2 linked regions of the Rhodopseudomonas palustris HaA2 genome follow. The protein of the gene in region 2 interacts with the protein of the main gene of each other region in a pairwise test. Links are inferred from orthologs where the notes say so. Each region holds a gene or a part of one and is shown on either strand. Other genes may lie near its edges. The genes, in order: RPB_RS01270 and RPB_RS05305.

Region 1 (5,701 bases), 920 kb from region 2 along the record:
CGCTCGGTTTCGATATCCTTTTCGACCCCGCTCTGCTTGTGCTGACGTTCGTCGATCAGCGCGGCGAGCCGGGTCTGGTCGGCGGTCATGCTGCCGCGGTCGGTGGCGAGCTGGTCGCGCTCCGCGGCGATCGTCTTGCGGACGGCGATCAGTTCGCCGAGGTCGGTGGCGAGCCGGTCGGCGCGCTCGCGCAAGTCGGGCACCACGGCGCCGAGCAGGATCGCTGTGCGAAGTGATTTCAGCGCATCTTCGGGGCGGACCAGCAGCGCCGGCGGCGCACGGCGACCGGCGCGCTGCAGCGCGGCCAGAACTTCGCCGATTTCGCCGCGGCGCTGATCGAGCGACGTGCGGATCCGGCTCTCGCGGGCGTCGAGCGGAACCAACCGCGCTTCGGCCTCGCTGATGCGGGCTTCGACCGCGCGGACCTTGGCGGCGATGTCGATCAGTTGCTGATTGAGTTTGGTGCGATCCTCACCGATCGCGGCGAGATCCGCCCTGAGCTTGTCCTGCAGCTCGGTGGCGCGTTTCTGCTGCTGGCGCGCGGCTTCGAGTTCCTGTTCGCGTTGCCGGATCAGATCGATGGTCGGCGGTGGCGCCGGCACCGCGGCCGGGACTGTCTGCGCCTGCGCCGCGACAATGGTCGCGCCCGACATCAAAACCAATCCACCGGAGACGAGGCTCGCCGAGAGCAGCGCGACCGACGGCCAGCCCGCACCCGAGGCTTGGTCCTTCGCAGCCGTGGCAAGGTGGTGTTGCATCTGATCGCTGCGGCGCTCGCTAGGCACGGTGATAAGGATGTCCCGCCAAAATCGTCGCGGCCCGGTAGATCTGCTCCAGCAGCATCACGCGGACCATCTGGTGCGGCCAAGTCGCGGCGCCGAACGACAGGCACAGCTTTGCCTTGCGCCGCAATTCAGGCAAAAGTCCGTCCGCCCCGCCGATCACGAAAATAGTACCGGGCACCGATTCGTCCCGCCAGCGGCCGAGCTGGGCCGCGAAGGCGGCGCTGTCGACGCTCTTGCCGCGTTCGTCGAGCGTCACCAGCGCCCCGCCGTCCGGAACCAGCGCCGCGATCGCGGCGGCTTCCTCCGCCATCCGCGTGGCGGCATCGCGGGCGCGGCTCTCGCTGATTTCATGGATGTCCAGGCCGCGAAAGCCGAGCTTGCGGCCGATATCGTCGAACCGGGCGCGATAGCGCTCGGCGAGTTCGCGTTCGGGGCCTTGCTTGAGTTTGCCGACGGCAATCACGGTCAGGCGCATCGGCTTGCGCTCCCCGCGCTGCGCCGTCCTGTCTCAGGCGTCGACTGAGAGACACGCACATGCATACACGCGCTCGCGGACAGCGCGGGCAAGATCTCGACGGCTACAGCGTCTTCGCCGGTTGAGGTCCCTGAGTCCACAATCGTTCGATATTGTAGAACTCGCGAACCTCCGGCCTGAACACGTGCAGCACCACGTCGCCGCAATCCATCAGCACCCAATCGCAATTGGTCAGGCCCTCGACGTGGATCTTGGTGATGCCGGCTTCCTTCAGCGCCTTCGCGACGTTTTCGGCGATCGCGCCGACATGGCGGTTCACCCGACCGCTGGCGACGACGACGTAGTCGAACATGGCCGACTTGCCACGGATATCGATGGCGATCGGCTCCTCCGCCTTCATGTCGTCGAGGCGGGAGAGGATCAGTTGCAGCGTCTCCTCGGCCGTCAACGGCGTCGCGGAGATCGCATCGGGAGTCAGCGATTCAGCGGCGGATCGCGAAGCGGCAGCCATCGAGGTGGGAGCCTTCGAGTTTGCAGTCTTCGAAGTCGCCGTCCTGGACTTGACCGCCTTCGCGGCGGCCGGCTTCGGCAGAGCCGACTTGGACAATACAGATGTGGTCAGGGACCTTTCCTTTCACTGTATCGCGCGCGCGCCGAATCCCGGCGCCTGAGAACCATACTAGGCATGTGGGGGGCGCGGTTTCAACATTCCAGACGGCGCGGCTGCTTCATTTCTTCCAACTTCCGTCGGGGTTCCGGAGCGAGGTCGACGATAGCGGCGATTTCAGGCCGGTCAGGAAGATCCATGAGGGCGGCGCCCGGTCGGCCAGCGTCGCGGCGGCATTGCCTGCGAGTCGGTAGCGCTTGAGAGTCTGGGCGGCGGGCGCGGCGAGGGCGCGGAACGTCGCCGGCGGGCGGTCGATCACCGCGATCGGCAGCGACGTCGCAATTCGCTGCCAGCGCTGCCAGCGATGGAACTGCGCCAGATTGTCGGCGCCCATGATCCAGACGAAACGTGCGCCCGGGCAGTGTCGCAGCAGATAGTCGATGGTGTCGGCGGTATAGCGGGTGCCGATCGCGGCTTCGAGGCAGCTCACCTGGATGCGTGGATCGTCGGCCATCGCCTGCGCCGCGCCGACTCGGGCGTCGAGTTCGCGCAAGGCCGTGACGTCCTTCAGCGGGTTGCCGGGCGACACCAGCCACCAGATCCGGTCGAGCTTGAGCCGGGTCAGCGCGAAGCGGCTGATCGCGCGATGCGCTTCGTGCGGCGGGTTGAAGGAGCCGCCGAGCAGGCCGATCCGCATCCCGGGGCTGTAGGCCGGAACGGCGCGGCGGGCCGCCACAGGATCGGGCGTCAATTCAGGCTCCGCGCCGGCGGGTCGGGTTGCTCACGGCCGGGTCTGCCCGGTGCCGTGAATGCGATACTTGAAGGTCGTGAGCTGCTCGGCGCCGACCGGGCCACGGGCGTGGAACTTGCCGGTGGCGATGCCGATCTCGGCACCGAAGCCGAACTCGCCGCCGTCGGCGAACTGGGTCGAGGCGTTGTGCAGCACGATCGCGGAATCGACCTCGCCGAGAAATTTCGCGGCGGTCTGCGCATCCTCGGCGACGATCGCGTCGGTGTGGTGCGAGCCGTGATCGTGGATATGCACGATCGCATCGTCGACGTCGTCGACCACCTTCGCGGCGATCACCGCGTCGAGATATTCGGTGTCCCAGTCCTGATCGGTCGCGGGCTTCACCCGCGCATCGGCGTGCTGCACGATGGCGTCGCCGCGCACTTCGCAGCCGGCGTCGATCAGCATCGCCACCAGTGGCGCGAGATGCGTATCAGCGGCAGCGCGGTCGATCAGCAGCGTCTCGGCGGCGCCGCACACGCCGGTGCGCCGCATCTTGGCGTTGAGCACGATCGACTTCGCCATGTCGAGATCGGCGCTGCGATCGATATAGACGTGGTTGACGCCTTCGAGATGCGCGAATACCGGCACGCGCGCTTCACTCTCGACCCGCGCCACCAGGCTCTTGCCGCCGCGCGGCACGATCACGTCGACAGAGCCGTTCAGCCCGCCAAGTAACAAGCCCACCGCGGCGCGATCGCGGGTCGGCACCAGCGTGATAGCGGCTTCCGGCAACCCCGCCTCGCGAAGACCCTGCACCAGACAGTCGTGGATCGCACGGCCGGAGCGAAAACTCTCCGAGCCGCCGCGCAGGATCACCGCATTGCCGGATTTCAGGCACAGCACGCCGGCATCGGCGGTGACGTTGGGGCGGCTCTCGTAGATCACCGCGACGACGCCGAGCGGCACCCGGACGCGCTCGATCGTCATGCCGTTCGGCCGCTGCCAGCTTTCGGTGACGGCGCCGACCGGATCAGGAATGCCGCGGACCACGGCGATGCCTTCGGCCATGGCTTCGACCCGCGCGGGCGTCAGCGTCAGCCGGTCGAGGAAGGCGGAATTGGCGCCCGAGGCGTTGGCGTCGGCGACGTCCTCGGCATTGGCGGCCAAAATCTTGTCGGCGCCGGCCCGGATCGCCCGCTCCATCGCCTCCAGCGCGCGGTTCTTCTGCTCCGGCGAGGCCAGCGCCAGCACCCGCGCCGCAGCGCGCGCGCGGCGTCCGAGGTCGTGCATCAGCGTCGCGAGCTCGGCGCTGCCGTCGATGGCTTTGAGCGAGGCGGTCATGGGCGGTTCGGCCTGAAAAATACCTGTCTGATCATGTAAATAGGCGGAAAATGCCGGATCGCCAAGCTGGTTGCGGAGAAACCGGGCGAATACTCGCGCGTTGACAGCAGGCGGCGCCTCGCCGACAGCAGCCCGGAATTCGCGGCCCGAGACTAGCCCGGCGCCGTTCCCACCACCAGATCGTCGCGGTGGATCATCTCGGCGCGGCCGCTGACGCCGAGGATGCTCATCACGTCGGGCGAGGAGCGGCCCTTGATCCTGTCGGCGTCGTCGGCGTCGTAGGCGACCAAGCCGCGGCCGATTTCGTGGGTGTCCGGGCCGCGCACGATCACCGCGTCGCCGCGGGCGAACTGGCCGTCGACCCGGATCACGCCGGCCGGCAGCAGGCTCTTGCCGGCGCGCAGCGCCGTCACCGCGCCGGCGTCGATCGTCAGCGTGCCCTTCGGCTCCAGAGAACCCGCGATCCAGCGTTTGCGAGCCGTCACCGGGTTCGCGGGTGTCAGGAACCAGGTGCAGGGGCCGCCGCCGGCAATGGCCTTGAGCGGATGGTCGATCTTGCCCGAAGCGATCAGCATGTGGGTGCCGGCCGAGGTCGCGATCTTGGCGGCCTCGATCTTGGTGCGCATCCCGCCGCGCGACAGCTCCGAGCCGGCCGCGCCGGCCATGCCCTCGATTTCGGCGGTGACGGAGTCGACCACCGGGATCAGCTTCGCATCCGGATTGCTGCCGGGCGGGGCGGTGTAGAGGCCGTCGATGTCGGACAGCAGGATCAGGAGATCCGCACTCGCCATGGTCGCGACCCGCGCGGCGAGGCGGTCGTTGTCGCCGTAGCGGATTTCGTTGGTGGCGACGGTGTCGTTCTCGTTGATCACCGGTACCGCGCGCCATTCCAGCAGCTTGGCGATGGTCGAGCGGGCGTTGAGATAGCGCCGCCGCTCCTCGGTGTCCTGCAGCGTCACCAGGATCTGCCCAGCGCCGATCCCATGGTGGCCCAGCACTTCCGACCAGGTCCGCGCCAGCGCGATCTGGCCGACGGCCGCGGCGGCCTGGCTTTCCTCGAGCTTCAGCGCGCCGCGCGGCAGCTTCAGTCGGCTGCGGCCGAGCGCGATCGAGCCGGAGGAGACGATCATCACGTCGCGGCCGTCGCGATGCAGCTCGGCGATGTCGGCGGCGAGCGCGGCGAGCCATGTCGCCCGGACCTCGCCGGCGCCGGAATCGATCAGCAGCGAGGAGCCGACCTTGACGACGATGCGGCGGAAATCATGGAGCTTCGGGCGGGCCATCGGGACTATCGGGCGAGACGAGGACGGGACGCATCGGCGGCGCGCCGTCGACGGGCGGGTTGGTTTTGCCGCACCGAACCGGCGGGTGCAAGCGCGCCGGGCCGGCCTTGCGCCAAAGTGGCAGGCGCCGATCAGGCGTCCTGCGGCGCCCAGGGCTCGGCGTTGGCCGCGTTGTCGGCGGCACCCTTGGCCTTGTCGGAGACCGGCGCTTCGCCGATCACGGCGGCCAGCGCGCGCAGCGCTTCCGGCACGCCCTGCCCGGTGATGCCGGAGATCAGCAGCGGCGTCTTCTTCGCCGCGCGCTTGAGCCGGTCCTTCTGCTTCTTGAGCTCGTCGGGCTCGACCGCGTCGATCTTGTTCAGCGCCACGATCTCGATCTTGTCGGCGAGCGTCTCCGCATAGGCTTCGAGTTCGCCGCGCACTGTCTTGTAGGCCTTGCCGGCGTGCTCGCAGGTGGCGTCGATCAGATGCAGCAGC
Region 2 (5,823 bases):
CGCCAACAAGGGGCTGCTGACCAAGGACTGGCAGAAGCGTCTGCCGCAGAATGCGTCGCCCTACACCTCGACCATCGTGTTCCTGGTGCGCAAGGGCAATCCGAAGGGCATCAAGGACTGGCACGATCTGATCAGGCCCGGAATCAGCGTGATCACGCCGAACCCGAAGACCTCCGGCGGCGCGCGCTGGAATTATCTGGCGGCCTGGGGCTACGCGCTGAAGACGGAGGGATCGGAGGACAAGGCGCGCGACTTCGTCGGGAACATTTACAAGAATGTGCCGGTGCTGGACACCGGCGCCCGCGGCGCGACCATGACCTTCGTCCAGCGTGGCGTCGGCGACGTGCTGCTGGCGTGGGAGAACGAGGCATTCCTGGCGGTCAAGGAATTCGGCAAGGACAGATTCGAGATCGTGGTGCCGTCGATCTCGATTCGCGCCGAGCCGCCGGTGGCGCTGGTCGACAGCGTGGTCGACAAGAAAGGTACCCGGGCAGTGGCCGAAGCCTATCTGCAGTATTGGTACACCAAGGAAGGTCAGGAAATCGCCGCACGGAACTTCTATCGTCCGCGCGATTCGGAGATTGCCAACAAGCACGCCTTCGCGAAGGTCGAGTTGTTCACCATCGACGAATTGTTCGGCGGCTGGACCAAGGCGCAGACGACGCACTTCACCGACGGTGGGGTGTTCGACAAGATCTACAAGAACTGAGCGACGCGATCGCCGTGCGATCGATTTTGGGGGATGATGTGCTTCGCAGCAATCACAGCGCGCTCCCTCTCCCCGCCCGCGGGGAGAGGGCCCGGGTGAGGGGGCGTTTCCACGAGTCTGAGCCGCTCGGCCGTGTGGAGACGCCCCCTCACCCGCCGCGCATCTGGCGATGCGCGTCGACCTCTCCCCGCAGGCGGGGAGAGGTGAGGTTGCGCTCGGCGAACGCTGTCGTTCGTCCGGCGCGCCGTCGTGTGCTGCAGTGAGCGCGATCGCACGACGACGGTCGTTGCCGGGCTTCGGCCTCACCATGGGCCTGACCCTGATGTGGCTGTCGCTGATGATCCTGATTCCGCTGGCCGGGCTGTTCGTGAAGACGGCCGAACTCAGCCTCTCCGAATTCTGGGCGACGGTGACCGCGCCGCGCACGCTGCATGCCTTGAAGATCTCGTTCGGGCTGGCCTTCGCCGCCGCCTGCGTCAATCTGGTCGCCGGCCTGCTGATCGTCTGGGCGCTGGTGCGTTACAGCTTCCCCGGCCGGCGGATCTTCGACGCCATCGTCGACATCCCGTTCGCGCTGCCGACCGCGGTCGCCGGCATCGCGCTGACGACGCTGTTCGCGCAGAACGGCTGGCTCGGCGCGCCGCTCGCCGAACTCGGCATCAAGGTGGCGTTCACGCCGCTCGGGATTTTTCTGGCGATGGTGTTCATCGGGATTCCGTTCGTGGTGCGCACCGTGCAGCCGGTGCTGATCGATCTCGACGCCGAACTCGAGGAGGCCGCGGAATCGCTCGGGGCGTCGCGGCTACAGACCATCCGCCGCGTCATCCTGCCGTCGCTGACGCCGGCGGTGATGACCGGCTTCGCGCTCGCCTTCGCCCGCGCGGTCGGCGAATACGGTTCGGTGATCTTCATCGCCGGCAACCTGCCCAACGTCTCGGAGATCGCGCCGCTGCTGATCGTGATCCGGCTGGCGGAGTTCCGCTATGCCGACGCCACCGCGATCGCGGTGGTGATGCTGCTCTTCTCCTTCCTGATCATTCTCGTTCTGAACCGGCTGCAGCATTGGGCGCAGACCCGGTCGCTGGCGGGAGCGTGAGGCGATGACGCTGGTCGCGACCACATCCGTGAGGCGCTCCCCGCGCAAGCCTGCCGTCGCGGCCGGCGCACGTGCCGGGCAGCCGGCGCGGCGCCCGGCGCATGGCGAGCCGGCCTGGGTGCGCCTGCTGATCATCGGCTTCGCCGTGAGTTTTCTCACCGTCTTCGTGGTGCTGCCGCTGATCCTGGTGTTCTCGGAGGCGCTGTCGAAGGGCGTCTCGTTCTATCTCGACGCGCTGGCGGGAGACGAAGCGCTGGCGGCGATCCGGCTGACGCTGGTCGCGGCGGCGATCTCGGTCGGGCTCAATCTGGTGTTCGGCGTGATCGCCGCCTGGGCGATCGCGAAGTTCGAGTTTCGCGGCAAGACGCTGCTGATCACGCTGATCGATCTGCCGTTCTCGGTCAGCCCGGTGATCTCCGGCCTGGTATTCGTGCTGCTGTTCGGCGCGCAGGGCTTTGTCGGCCCGTGGCTGATGGCCCACGACGTGCGAATCCTGTTCGCGCTGCCGGCGATCGTGCTGGCGACCACCTTCGTGACCTTCCCGTTCGTCGCGCGCGAACTGATCCCGCTGATGCAGGAGCAGGGCCAGCACGAGGAAGAAGCCGCGATCTCGCTCGGCGCCAGCGGCTGGAAAACCTTCTGGCGGGTGACGCTGCCGAACATCAAATGGGGCCTGCTGTACGGCGTGCTGCTGTGCAATGCGCGGGCGATGGGCGAGTTCGGCGCGGTGTCGGTGGTGTCGGGTCACATCCGCGGCGAGACCAACACCATGCCGCTGCTGGTCGAAATTCTCTACAACGAGTATCAGATGGTCGCCGCCTTCGCGATCGCCTCGCTGCTGGCGCTGCTGGCGCTGGTGACGCTGATCGTCAAGACCATCTTGGAAGGCCGTATCGAGGAAGGGCTGCACACCGATGACCATTGAAGTCCGCAACATCGTCAAGCAATTCGGCAGTTTCCGCGCGCTCGACAATGTCGACCTGCGGGTCGAGACCGGCGAGCTGATGGCGCTGCTCGGCCCCTCCGGCTCCGGCAAGACCACGCTGCTGCGGATCATCGCCGGGCTGGAATGGCCCGACGCCGGCTCGATCGCGTTCGACGGCGAGGACGCGCTGGCGCGCGGCGCCGCCGAGCGCCATGTCGGCTTCGTGTTCCAGCACTACGCGCTGTTCCGGCACATGAGCGTGTTCGAGAACGTCGCCTTCGGTCTGCGGGTGCAGCCGCGCAAGATCCGCAAGAGCGAGGCGGAGATCAGAAAGCGCGTCGGCGATCTGCTCGATCTGGTGCAGCTCGGCTGGCTCGCCGACCGCTATCCGAACCAGCTCTCCGGCGGCCAGCGCCAGCGCATCGCGCTCGCCCGCGCGCTGGCGATCGAGCCGCGCATCCTGCTGCTCGACGAGCCGTTCGGCGCGCTCGACGCCAAGGTGCGCAAGGAACTACGCGCCTGGCTGCGCAATCTGCACGAGGAGATCCACGTCACCTCGATCTTCGTCACCCACGATCAGGAAGAGGCGCTCGAAGTCGCCAACCGCGTGGTGGTGATGGACAAGGGCCGGATCGAACAGATCGGCTCGCCCGGCGACGTCTACGAGCGCCCGGCCTCGGCCTTCGTGCACGGCTTCATCGGCGAATCCATCGTGCTGCCGGTCGAGGTGCGCGACGGCCGCGTGCGATTGGGCGACCGCGTGCTCGATCTGGCGCCGACCGACACGGCCTCCGGCCCGTCGAAACTGTTCGTCCGCCGCCACGATGTCGCGGTCGGCCCCAGCGGCAGCGGCGTGTTCGAGGGCGCGGTCAAGTCGGTGCGCGCGTTCGGCCCGATGCAGCGCGCCGATATCGTGCTGCAAGGCGTCGGCGGCGACACGCTGGTCGAGATCGACGCGCCGCGCGACCACTCACTCAAGGTCGGCGACCGCATCGGCCTGCAGCCGCAGCGCTACCGGATTTTCGCCGATCGCTGACCAATCCGCGGAACTACACGAGCAGGAAGTCGCGGATCAGCCGCAGCACCTCGTCGGGCCTGTCGTGCTGCAGCCAGTGCCCGGCGCCGGCGACGGTCTCGGCGCGCGCCTGTGGGAAATGATCGGCGATCCCCGCTTCGGCCGCATCGGAGAGAAAACTCTCGCCGGCGAACAGCAGCAGCGTCGGGCAGGTGATGCGGCCCCACAGCGCGACGTGATCGTCCGGCCACAGCCGGTGCGGCGCCATCACCCGCTGATGCGGATCGAACTTCCAGGAGTAGCTGCCGTCGTCGTTCTGCTTCACGCCGTAAGTGGCCAGATGCAGCGCCAGCTCCGGCGCCAGCCGCTTGTTGTGCGCCTGCATCTGCGCGGCCGCCTCGGCGATGTCGCGATAGCGCCGCGGCTCGCGGTTCTCGAGCGCTTCGAGCTGGCCGATCCATTTGCGGGTGCGCTCGTGCACCGGCGGCTTCGCCGCATCCGGCCTCACGGTGACGCCGTCGAGCACGACCAGCCGCGCGACCTGCTCGGGAAAGGTGCCGGCATAGATCAGGCTCACCATGCCGCCCATCGAATGGCCGACGATCGTGATCGGCCCGCGGCCTTCGAACGCCGGCAGCCGGGTGAGGTCGTAGACATATTCCGGCAGGCTGTAGCTGCCGCCGAGCGTCCAGTCGGAATCGCCGTGGCCGCGCAGATCCGGCGCGACGACGTGGAAATCCGCCCGCAGCGATCGCGCCAGGTGATCCCAGCTGCGCGCATGGTCGGCGCCGCCGTGGATCAGCAGCAGCGGCGGCGCGGTGTCGTTGCCCCAATCGGCGTAATGCAGCCGCAGCCCGTGCGACCGATAGAAGCGACTTTCCGGATTCTGCATGGTCTCTCGCGAATGAATCTGCCGGGCCGTCGCGCGCGGGGCGCGATGACGCGCGCGTGGTGGCGCAACAACAGGCTTGCTCAGGCGACTATGGGTTGCAACATCGGATCGATCGTCGGATTATCCTACGAGCGGTGAATTTCCAACTCCCTGTTCCTGCAAGAGGCGAACCGATGCCCGTGCCGAAGCGAGCCCGGAGACCATCGACCGATGGGCTTACGCATGTCGACACCGGCGAGCTGCGCGACAACGCGTTGGTCGCCAGTGAATTCCTCAAGACGTTGTCGAACCCGTCGCGGCTGGTGATGCTGTGCCTGCTCGCCGAGGGCGAGAGGTCGGTGTCGGAACTCGCAACCACGCTGGACGAGCGTCAGCCGACGGTGTCGCAGCAGCTCGCGCGGCTGCGCGGCGAGCGGCTGGTGGAGACCCGCCGCGACGGGCAGCAGGTGTTCTATTCGCTCGCGAGCGATGAAGTCCGCAGCCTGATTCTCGTGCTGCACGCGATCTTCTGCGCCAAGCCGCGCGGCAAGGCGGCCAAGGTCACGGTGCTGCGGCCGGTCAAGACGGTCGCCGCGAAGAAGACCGCCGCGCGCCGATAGCTCGGAGCGGAGCGGCGATCAGTCCGCCTTGGACCCGAACAGCCGCTTGAACAGGCCCGGCGGTTGCGGCCCCTTCACGGTGTCGAAGCCGGCCTTGCGCCACGCCAGAATGCCGCCGCCCAGCACATAGGGCTCGCAGACTCCGTTCGCTTTCGCCGCGATCTGGCCGGCATACATCCGCGTGCGTCCGCCGGAATGGCAGAAGAAGATCGCCTTGCGGCCGTGCGCGTCGCGCAGGTCGCCGTGCCTGAAGCCGGTCAGCGGCAGTTCGATCGCGCCGTCGATGCGCTCGCGCTCGATCTCGTGGCGCTCGCGGACGTCGACCAGCACCGCGCCGGCGTCCAGCAACCGCTGCGCCTCGATCGGCGATATCGTCTTCACACCCATCGTCGTCGGCTCCCGGCAGGTCGCATCAGCGGAACGTCGTCAGATAGTGCCGTTCGAACAGCCGCTTCAGCCAGTGGAACAGCTTCATCTTCGGCCCGACGAAATTGAACTTCTCGTTGCGGAAAACCAGCATGCCGGAATCCAGCGTGTCGACGATGCACACCAGCTCCGGCTTGAACCGCGTCGACGGCGCGTCGCCG

The links.
Region 1: the proteins of RPB_RS05305 (region 2) and RPB_RS01270 interact in binary tests that used the Escherichia coli proteins (3 or more experiments, as listed by UniProt). The link is inferred for Rhodopseudomonas palustris HaA2 from one-to-one orthologs.

The regions. Positions count from the first base shown.
Region 1 is NC_007778.1:284,638-290,338, reverse strand. What follows is about bases 1,796-4,669. They hold RPB_RS01270 (glutamate-5-semialdehyde dehydrogenase), read right to left. Parts: upstream 3,942-4,669; coding sequence 2,649-3,941; downstream 1,796-2,648. Other genes in these bases: proB (glutamate 5-kinase), read right to left, coding at 4,094-4,669; RPB_RS01275 (nicotinate-nucleotide adenylyltransferase), read right to left, coding at 1,989-2,618. Outside these bases: RPB_RS01295 (murein hydrolase activator EnvC family protein), read right to left, coding at 1-758; 23S rRNA (pseudouridine(1915)-N(3))-methyltransferase RlmH, read right to left, coding at 778-1,260; rsfS (ribosome silencing factor), read right to left, coding at 1,364-1,771; more of proB, read right to left, coding at 4,670-5,224; GTPase ObgE, read right to left, coding at 5,356-5,701. UniProt on the Escherichia coli protein: Catalyzes the NADPH-dependent reduction of L-glutamate 5-phosphate into L-glutamate 5-semialdehyde and phosphate. The product spontaneously undergoes cyclization to form 1-pyrroline-5-carboxylate.
Region 2 is NC_007778.1:1,202,161-1,207,983, forward strand. Bases 1,747-4,742 are described here. They hold RPB_RS05305 (sulfate/molybdate ABC transporter ATP-binding protein), read left to right. Parts: upstream 1,747-2,719; coding sequence 2,720-3,766; downstream 3,767-4,742. Other genes in these bases: cysT (sulfate ABC transporter permease subunit CysT), read left to right, coding at 1,747-1,805; cysW (sulfate ABC transporter permease subunit CysW), read left to right, coding at 1,810-2,730; RPB_RS05310 (alpha/beta fold hydrolase), read right to left, coding at 3,780-4,637. In the rest of the region: RPB_RS05290 (sulfate ABC transporter substrate-binding protein), read left to right, coding at 1-709; more of cysT, read left to right, coding at 969-1,746; RPB_RS05315 (ArsR/SmtB family transcription factor), read left to right, coding at 4,811-5,236; RPB_RS05320 (rhodanese-like domain-containing protein), read right to left, coding at 5,255-5,623; RPB_RS05325 (NAD(P)/FAD-dependent oxidoreductase), read right to left, coding at 5,649-5,823. UniProt on the Escherichia coli protein: Part of the ABC transporter complex CysAWTP involved in sulfate/thiosulfate import. Responsible for energy coupling to the transport system.